Linked DNA regions of Paludisphaera borealis. Each later gene encodes a partner of the first gene's protein in a complex. Links are inferred from orthologs where the notes say so. Each region holds a gene or a part of one and is shown in the gene's direction. Other genes may lie near its edges. The genes, in order: secA and secY.

Region 1 (4,482 bases):
ACGAAGCCAATGGCATTCTATGATACAAAGTATTGCAAGATAGGGTTTTGCGTTCTTGGGGCGGGCGTTGTGGCCGGCGCGAACGAAGCCAATTCGGCGGCCAGGCTCGAATGAGGACGGGCATCAGGGCAAGACCTTCCTCGCGACTGTCATCGGTCGGGGGGAACTCGAATGCGGAGTGGTTTTCGGGGCAAACGAAGCCAATTCTCCGGTCTGGCGGTCGGAGGGACGGGGCGGCCTTTTCGGCGGCGGGTCCGGCTCGGGGGGCGGAAGGCCGCATGCGGTTATCCATGTGGCGGCCAAGAACTTCGGGCGAGGAATTTGCGAACGGGCGTCCCATAATGATCGTAGGAAATGTCGACGGCCCGTCGAGCGGACCGCCGCGGCCCCGGTTGACGAAAACCGAGCGGGCGCTGTAAGGTTTGGCGTCTTAACGACTTGCTGCAACGTGTCCAGAGTCATTGCGTGGGGAATGAGCGGCAATGGAAGTGCTGATCGAGCTTTGGGATAAGACGACTGACGCCCTGTCCGCCATCTCCGAGAACGTGTCGGAAGGGCTCGTGCGGCTGTTCGGCAGCTCCAACGAGCGCCGGATTCGGCACATGCGTCCGCTGGTAGCCCGGATCAACGAGCTCGAGCCGTCGATGCAGGCGCTCTCGGACGACCAGCTCAAGGCCAAGACCGAGGAGTTCCGCGGCCGTCGACAGGCCGGCGAGTCGCTCGACGACCTGTTGCCCGAGGCGTTCGCGGCGTGCCGCGAGGCGGGGCGCCGGTTCCTCAACATGCGCCATTTCGACGTCCAGCTCATGGGCGGGATGGTGCTGCACAGCGGCGACATCGCCGAGATGATCACCGGCGAGGGCAAGACGCTGGTCTCCACGCTGGCGTCGTACCTGAACGCGCTCGACGGCAAGGGGGTGCACGTCGTCACGGTCAACGACTACCTCGCCCGTCGCGACGCCGAGTGGATGAGCCCGCTGTTTCAAGGGCTGGGCATGACTGTGGGCGCGATCCAGTCGGAGATGGAAGCCAGCGAGCGCCAGGCGACCTACGCCTGCGACGTCACGTACGGCACCAACAACGAGTTCGGCTTCGACTACCTTCGCGACAACATGAAGCCGACCAAGGACTATCAGGCCCAGGGCGAGCTCCACTACGCGATCATCGACGAGGTCGACAGCATCCTGATCGACGAGGCCCGGACCCCCCTGATCATCTCGGGGCCGGCCTTCGACGACGTCCGCAAGTACGCCGAGGCCGACCGGATCGCCCGGTTGCTCAAGCGCGACGTGCATTTCGAGGTCAAGGAGAAGGAGCGGACCTGCCATCTCAACGACGAGGGGGTCCGCGAGGCGGAGAAGATCGCGGGGGTGGAGAGCTTCTACACTCCGGGCAACATGGAATGGCCCCACCTGATCGACAACTCGCTTAAGGCCCACCATCTGTATCGTCGCGACCGGGACTACGTGGTTCAGCCCAACGGCGAGGTCGTGATCGTCGATGAATTCACGGGCCGGCTGATGGTCGGCCGCCAGTGGTCCGACGGGCTCCACCAGGCCGTCGAAGCCAAAGAGCGGGTGAAGATCAAGGAAGAGAACCAGACGCTGGCGACGATCACGCTGCAGAACTTCTTCAAGCTCTACAAGAAGCTCTCGGGCATGACCGGCACCGCCATGACCGAGGCGAACGAGTTCTACAAGGTCTACGGCCTCGACGTGATCGCGATCCCGACCAACCGGGGGCTGAGCCGGGTCAACTACCCCGACGTGATCTTCCGGTTCGAGCGCGAGAAGAACAAGGCCATGCTCGACGAGATCAAGGAGGTCCACGAGACGGGCCGGCCGATCCTCGTGGGCACGGTGTCGATCGAGAAGTCCGAGGAGCTGTCGGAGTACCTGACCCGGTACGGAATCCCGCACCAGGTCTTGAACGCCAAGTACCACGAGCGCGAGGCCGAGATCGTCGCCCAGGCGGGTCGCAAGGCCGCCGTGACGATCGCCACCAACATGGCCGGCCGCGGCACCGACATCATCCTCGGCGGCAACCCGGAGTTCATGGCCTGGTCGGACCTCAAGCGGGCGACCAACGAGGACGGCCGGATCATCTACGAGACCCGGCTCGACGTCCCCAAGCAGGTGTGGCTCGACGCCGTGGGCAAGTACGAGCCGGAGATGAAGGCCGAGGGGCGCGAGGTCGCCGCCAACGGCGGGCTGCACATCATCGGCACCGAGCGGCATGAGAGCCGGCGGATCGACAACCAGCTTCGCGGTCGGTCGGGCCGTCAGGGAGACCCCGGATCGTCGCGGTTCTTCCTCTCGCTTGACGACGACTTGATGCGGAAGTTCGCCGGCGACTGGGTCTCGGCTGTGCTCACCCGGCTCGGCATGCAAGAGGGCGAGGCCATCGAGAGCAAGATGGTCAGTCGCCGGATCGAGGGCGCCCAAAAGAAGGTCGAAGAACGCAACTTCGACATCCGCAAGAACTTGCTCGAATACGACGAGGTCATGGACGAGCAGCGGAAGCGGGTCTATTCGTTCCGCCAGAGCCTGCTGGAAGGCGAGTCTCCCAAGGACCGCATCCTGGAGATGATCGATTCCCAGGTCCAGGACGCCGCCGGCCGGTTCCTCGCCGACGACTACGGCGCCGCGAGCTTTGCCGAGTGGGTCTCGCATAGGCTCAACGTCGATGTCCCGGCTCGCGATTTCAAGGGCGTCGCGTTCGAAGACGCCGGCGAGGTTGTTCGCGGCCGCGGCGAACGGCAGCTTTACGAGACGATCCGCGAGGCGATGGACGAGAACCTCCCGTCCGACGCCGAGCCCGAGGACTGGACCTGGGTCGCCTTCGTCAACTGGTTCAACAAGCGATTCGAGCTGGACGTCAAGGAGAAGGAACTTCGACGATTCGAAGAGCGCGACGGCGACGAGACGCGGCTCAACCGAGGAGAGCTCGAGGATTTCCTCCACGGCAAGGCGAAGGAGTCGATCGACAAGCTCGACCTCACGCCGGCCAAGGAGTTCCTCGAACCGGACTGGGGCCGACGGTCGCTGGCGGGATGGGTCCACCACAAGTTCGGCCTGGCCGTCGATCCCGAGACCTGGCAGGGCCTCGGCCGCGTCGAGATCGTGCGGCAGCTCAGGGACAAGGCGCGCGAGCACTACGCCGTCAAGGAGTCGGAGCTTCCGGTGCGGATCGCCGTCACCCGGTTCCTCGGCGAGCGGTCGCAGTCGCAGACCCCGCGCTACGATCGCGAGGGCCTGGCGGCCTGGGCGTCGGAGCGGTTCCACTCGATCGTCGACGCCGACGAGCTGCGTCCCCTGCTGCGTCCCGAGATCGAGTCGCACCTGATCGAACTCGCCCACAAGCACTACCAGGGGGCGAAGCTGGCCGCCGACCTCGACGCGCGGCTCGACGCCGCGTTCCCGAAGGGCTCGGGCCGTGAGAAGTTCCCCTTGCCCGCCGACCAGAACGCCCTGGCCGAGCTGTCGTCGTGGGCCCGCCAGAACCTCGGCGTCGAGTCCACGCCGCAGGAATTCGCCCAGATGCCCCCCGCCGAGGTCCGCTCGCTGCTGGTCGCCGCCGTCGACGCCAAGGCCCGGCCCGAGATGCGCGAGATGGAGAAGGTCCTCCTCCTCCAGATCCTCGATTCGAGCTGGATGGAGCACCTCCGGGCCATGGACCACCTCCGCAGCTCGATCGGGCTCCAGGGCTACGCTCAGATCGATCCCAAGGTCGAGTACAAACGCGAGGGGATGCGGATCTTCGGCGAGATGTGGAACGGGATCGCCGACCGCGTCACCGACCTGATCTTCCGCGTCGAGCACTTCGACCCCGAGTTCCTTTCGTATCTCGGATCGCGCTGGAAGCTCGATCGGGCCCAGACGATCCATGAGTCGGCCGACTCCCAGCTCGCCGCCGTTCCCGACGGCGGCGGCGTCCGGCAATCGCAGGACGCCGCGATCCAGTCGAGCCAGCAGGCGTCCGATAAACGGAAAGAGCCCGTCCGCAACGTTGGAAAAAAGGTGGGCAGGAACGACCCCTGCCCTTGCGGATCAGGAAAAAAGTTCAAAGCCTGCCACATGCGCAACCAGGCCGCCGCCGACGAGTTTTGACCAGGTGGGTCCGGTCGCCTGAAGGACTCCGCCGCCCGCGCCAACCGCGCGGGCGGCTTGCTTCTGGAGCCGTCGTGAGGACGATCTGAGCAGGAGTTTGATTTTTAACTGGTTGTGGTGAAAGGGTTTATGGTTCGGCTTTTGAGCCGGCCGAAGCCCGGTCGGCGGATCGGGAGAGAATTCGGGACCGGAGACCGGGAGGGGCGTCGATGGTCTTTTTCGAGGGCGTCGAACCAGAATTCGATCGGATCAGGCATGTCACTTGCGTAGGAAGTCAGCGTCTCGTCGAGAGGACCCCTAGCTCTCTAGCGGGAAAGGATTCCCCGAGATGCCTCTGGCATTGAACCTGATTTACGCCTCGCTGCTGATTCTC
Region 2 (3,289 bases), 2.7 Mb from region 1 along the record:
GCATCAAGGACGTCCTCACCAAGAGCTTCGGCTCCCCCAACAAACTGAACCTGGTCAAGGCCGCCATCCAGGGCCTGACTCAACTCCGGACCAAAGAAGAGATCGCCCGGCTTCGGGGAGTGCAGATCTGATGCAGTTACACGACGTCAGCAAGGGAATCCAGCGCCGCAAGAAGCGGAAGCGGATCGGCCGCGGTGTCGGCTCGGGCCACGGCAAGACTTCGAGCAAGGGCCACAAGGGCCACTCGTCGCGCCAGGGCTTCAAGCTCAGCCCGCTGTTCGAAGGCGGCCAGATGCCGCTGGCCCGCCGCGTCCCCAAGCGGGGATTCGTCAACGGCGCGTTCAAGAAGCACTACGTCATCCTCAACCTCGACGACCTCGAAGCCGTCTTCACCGAGGCCGGCCTGGTCGACGAGGACGCCTTGCGAGCCAAGGGGCTCGTCAAGGGCTACAACCACGACGGGATCAAGGTCCTGGGCGACGGCGCGCTCACCAAGGCGCTGGAAGTCCACGCGACCAAGTTCAGCGAGTCGGCCGCCGCCAAGATCCAGGCCGCCGGCGGCAAGGTCGTCGTCGTCGCCTACGTGAACCAGCGCGGCCCGGCCGCCGCCGCGGCCCGCGCCTGATCATCCGACCCAACCCGTTCCGATCCGCGGACCGTTTCGCCGGCTTGCCAGGCGATCGGCCGCCGGGCGGCGGTCCTATCGAGATAAGGCGTGACCACACGCCGTCGCAGTCCGTTCTCCGCCGCCTCGCCGCGCCCGGCTCGCCGCCGCGAACCGGGCGCCCAGGCCCGCGGACCTTTTTGATTCGATTCGATCCGACTCACGGCCCAGCGGAGGCGATCGCGCGTGGACAAGCTGCTCACCGTCTTTAAGATCCCCGAACTCCGGCGCAAGATCCTCTTCACGGCCATGCTCCTGGCCATTTACCGGATCGGCTTCTACATCCCGCTGCCGATCGTCAACCAGGCGCAGCTCCGCAACTGGGAGGAGCAGCTCAACTCCAACGCCGCCGGCAAGATCTTCGGCACCGTCGCCATGTTCGGCGGCACCCAGATCGGCATGAGCACGATCTTCGGCCTGGGGATCATGCCCTACATCTCCGCCTCGATCATCTTCCAGCTCCTCGGCAGCGTCGTGCCGTCGCTCGAAGCGATGATGAAGGAAGGAGAGAGCGGCCGGAAGCGGATCAACGAATACACGCGGTACGCCACGGTCATCCTCTGCGCCGTCCAGAGCGCGTTCTGGGTCCAGTACATGATGAGTCCCCAGATGAACGTGGTGCTCCCCCAGTATCGCGACTTCTGGCACGGGCTGATATGCGTCTCGGTCATGACGTCCGGAACCGTGTTCCTGATGTGGATCGGCGAGCAGATCGACGAGTACGGCATCGGCAACGGCATCAGCATCCTGATCATGGCGGGCATCCTGTCCCGGATGCCGGTGGCGCTCAAGGGCCTGTGGGAGAACTCGACCACCCGGCTCTCGCCCGAACCCGGCAAGTACGGGATCATCACGCTCGTGCTGCTCCTGGGGCTGTTCGTCGCCGTCGTGGTCGGAGTGATCGCGATCACCGAGAGCCAGCGGCGGATCCCCACCCAGTCGGCCAAGCACGTCCGCGGGCGGCGGGTCTTCGGCGGCACCCGGCAGTTCCTGCCGCTGAAGGTGAACCAGGCGGGCGTCATGCCGATCATCTTCGCGTCGAGCCTCTTGATCTTCCCGTCGTTCGTGCTCAACAGCCTCGCCAGAGCGACCCAGAGCCTGCGGTCGGAGACTTGGTCGTTCGGCTCGATGCTCGCCGGCGGGATCCAGGAGATGGCCGACGCGTTCCAGCGGCAGAGCTACGTCTACACCGTCTGCAACATCATCCTGATCTACTTCTTCTGCTACTTCTGGACGGCCATCACCTTCAATCCCAAGGACATGGCCGAGAACCTCAAGGACTACGGCAGCTTCATCCCGGGCTACCGGCCGGGCAAGCGGACCGCCGAGTATCTTGAGAAGGTGATGCTCCGGATCACCTACGTCGGCGCCGCGTTCCTGTCGCTGGTCGCCGTCATCCCCTTGCTCGTGCAGAACGGCCTGAACGTCGACTTCACGGTGGCCCAGTTCCTGGGGGGCACCGGCCTCTTGATCGTCGTCAGCGTCTGCCTCGACCTGGTCCAGAAGATCGACAGCCACCTGGTCATGAGGAACTACTCCGGTCTCGTGAACCGGAAGTGAGGAGTCGTCGCACCGTGTCTTCCCATCGCGGCGCGAGCCGTCGTCCATCGCTGCCGTCGTTCTTGTCCGGCCTCGGCCGCGCCCCGGGCGCGTCGGGGCCCGACGGTTCGGCCGGTCCTCGGCCCAGGCCGATGGTCCGGCTCAAGAGCCCCCGCGAAATCACCCTGATGCGCGACGCCGGCCGGGTGGTCGCCAAGGCCCTGGCCGAGGCTCGCAAGCTGGCCGTGCCGGGGGCGACCACCGCCGACATGGACGAGGCCGTCGCCGCCGTGTTCCGCGAGCACGACGCGCAACCCCTGTTCCTCGGCTACCCGTGCTCGACCAAGGGCAAGCCGCCGTTCCCGGCGGTCATCTGCTCCAGCGTCAACGAGCACGTCGTCCACGGCATCCCCAACAAGCGGCCGCTCCGCGAAGGGGACGTGGTCTCGATCGACACCGGCTGCAAGGTCGGCGGCTGGTGCGGCGACTCGGCCGTCACCCTGGCCATCGGCGCGATCCCCCCGGACGTTCAGAAGCTCCTCGACGTCACCTCCGAAACCCTCGCACTGGCGATCCGGGCCATGGGCCGCTGCCGGTACTGGTCGGAAGTCGCCAGCCTGATGGAGCAGTACGTCAAGAGCCAGGGGTTCCACGTCATCGAGAAATTCGTCGGCCACGGCATCGGCCAGGACATGCACGAGGAGCCGCAGGTCCCCAACTTCGTCAGCAAGGCCCTCCGCAAGAACGACATCCGCCTCGAACCCGGAATCGTCCTCGCCGTCGAGCCGATGGTCGCCATGGGAACCAAGGACGTCCGCACCCTCGACGACGGCTGGACCGTCGAGACCAAGGACCGCCGCCCCAGCGCCCACTTCGAGCACACCATCGCCATGACGCCCGAAGGCCCCCGCGTCCTGACGCTGCTGGAAGACTGACGACGCCGAACCGATCTTCCCGAGGGAACCGAATCCAACGACGACCGGATGCGACGCCCCGCCGACCCGCTCCGGTCGATCCCGTTGAAAACAATCTTGACAGGAGGGACGCCTTAACCCCTTGCGGAACTTGAGAAGGAACGTTACGATG

Evidence for each region.
Region 2: the proteins of secA (region 1) and secY are in contact, whole or in part, in a crystal structure (PDB 3DIN), measured with the Thermotoga maritima proteins. The link is inferred for Paludisphaera borealis from one-to-one orthologs. Residues at the interface, in WP_004082002.1 of Thermotoga maritima: Glu261, Ala262, Arg263, Lys300, Ala301, Arg302, Thr303, Ile304, Ile305, Leu323, Tyr324, Asp325, Pro326, Val329, Ser330, Tyr333, Ile336, Lys340, Phe345, Val349, Glu363, Phe364, Tyr374, Ser375, Gly376, Gly377, Glu393, Ile395, Thr482, Ser483; in WP_004081795.1 of Thermotoga maritima: Glu108, Gly109, Glu110, Glu111, Ala236, Glu237, Arg238, Arg239, Ile240, Thr241, Ile242, Gln243, Tyr244, Ala245, Arg246, Arg247, Val248, Thr249, Gly250, Arg251, Arg252, Val253, Tyr254, Gly256, Ala257, Ser258, Thr259, Tyr260, Leu261, Pro262.

What each region holds. Positions count from the first base shown.
Region 1 is NZ_CP019082.1:991,210-995,691, forward strand. Bases 134-4,309 are described here. They hold secA (preprotein translocase subunit SecA), read left to right. Parts: upstream 134-482; coding sequence 483-4,109; downstream 4,110-4,309. Also shown: BSF38_RS03900 (3-deoxy-D-manno-octulosonic acid transferase), read left to right, coding at 4,438-4,482. UniProt on the Escherichia coli protein: Required for protein export, interacts with the SecYEG preprotein conducting channel.
Region 2 is NZ_CP019082.1:3,716,817-3,720,105, forward strand. Bases 55-3,037 are described here. They hold secY (preprotein translocase subunit SecY), read left to right. Parts: upstream 55-850; coding sequence 851-2,224; downstream 2,225-3,037. Other genes in these bases: rpsE (30S ribosomal protein S5), read left to right, coding at 55-131; rplO (50S ribosomal protein L15), read left to right, coding at 131-625; map (type I methionyl aminopeptidase), read left to right, coding at 2,356-3,037. Also shown: more of rpsE, read left to right, coding at 1-54; more of map, read left to right, coding at 3,038-3,138. UniProt on the Escherichia coli protein: The central subunit of the protein translocation channel SecYEG. Consists of two halves formed by TMs 1-5 and 6-10.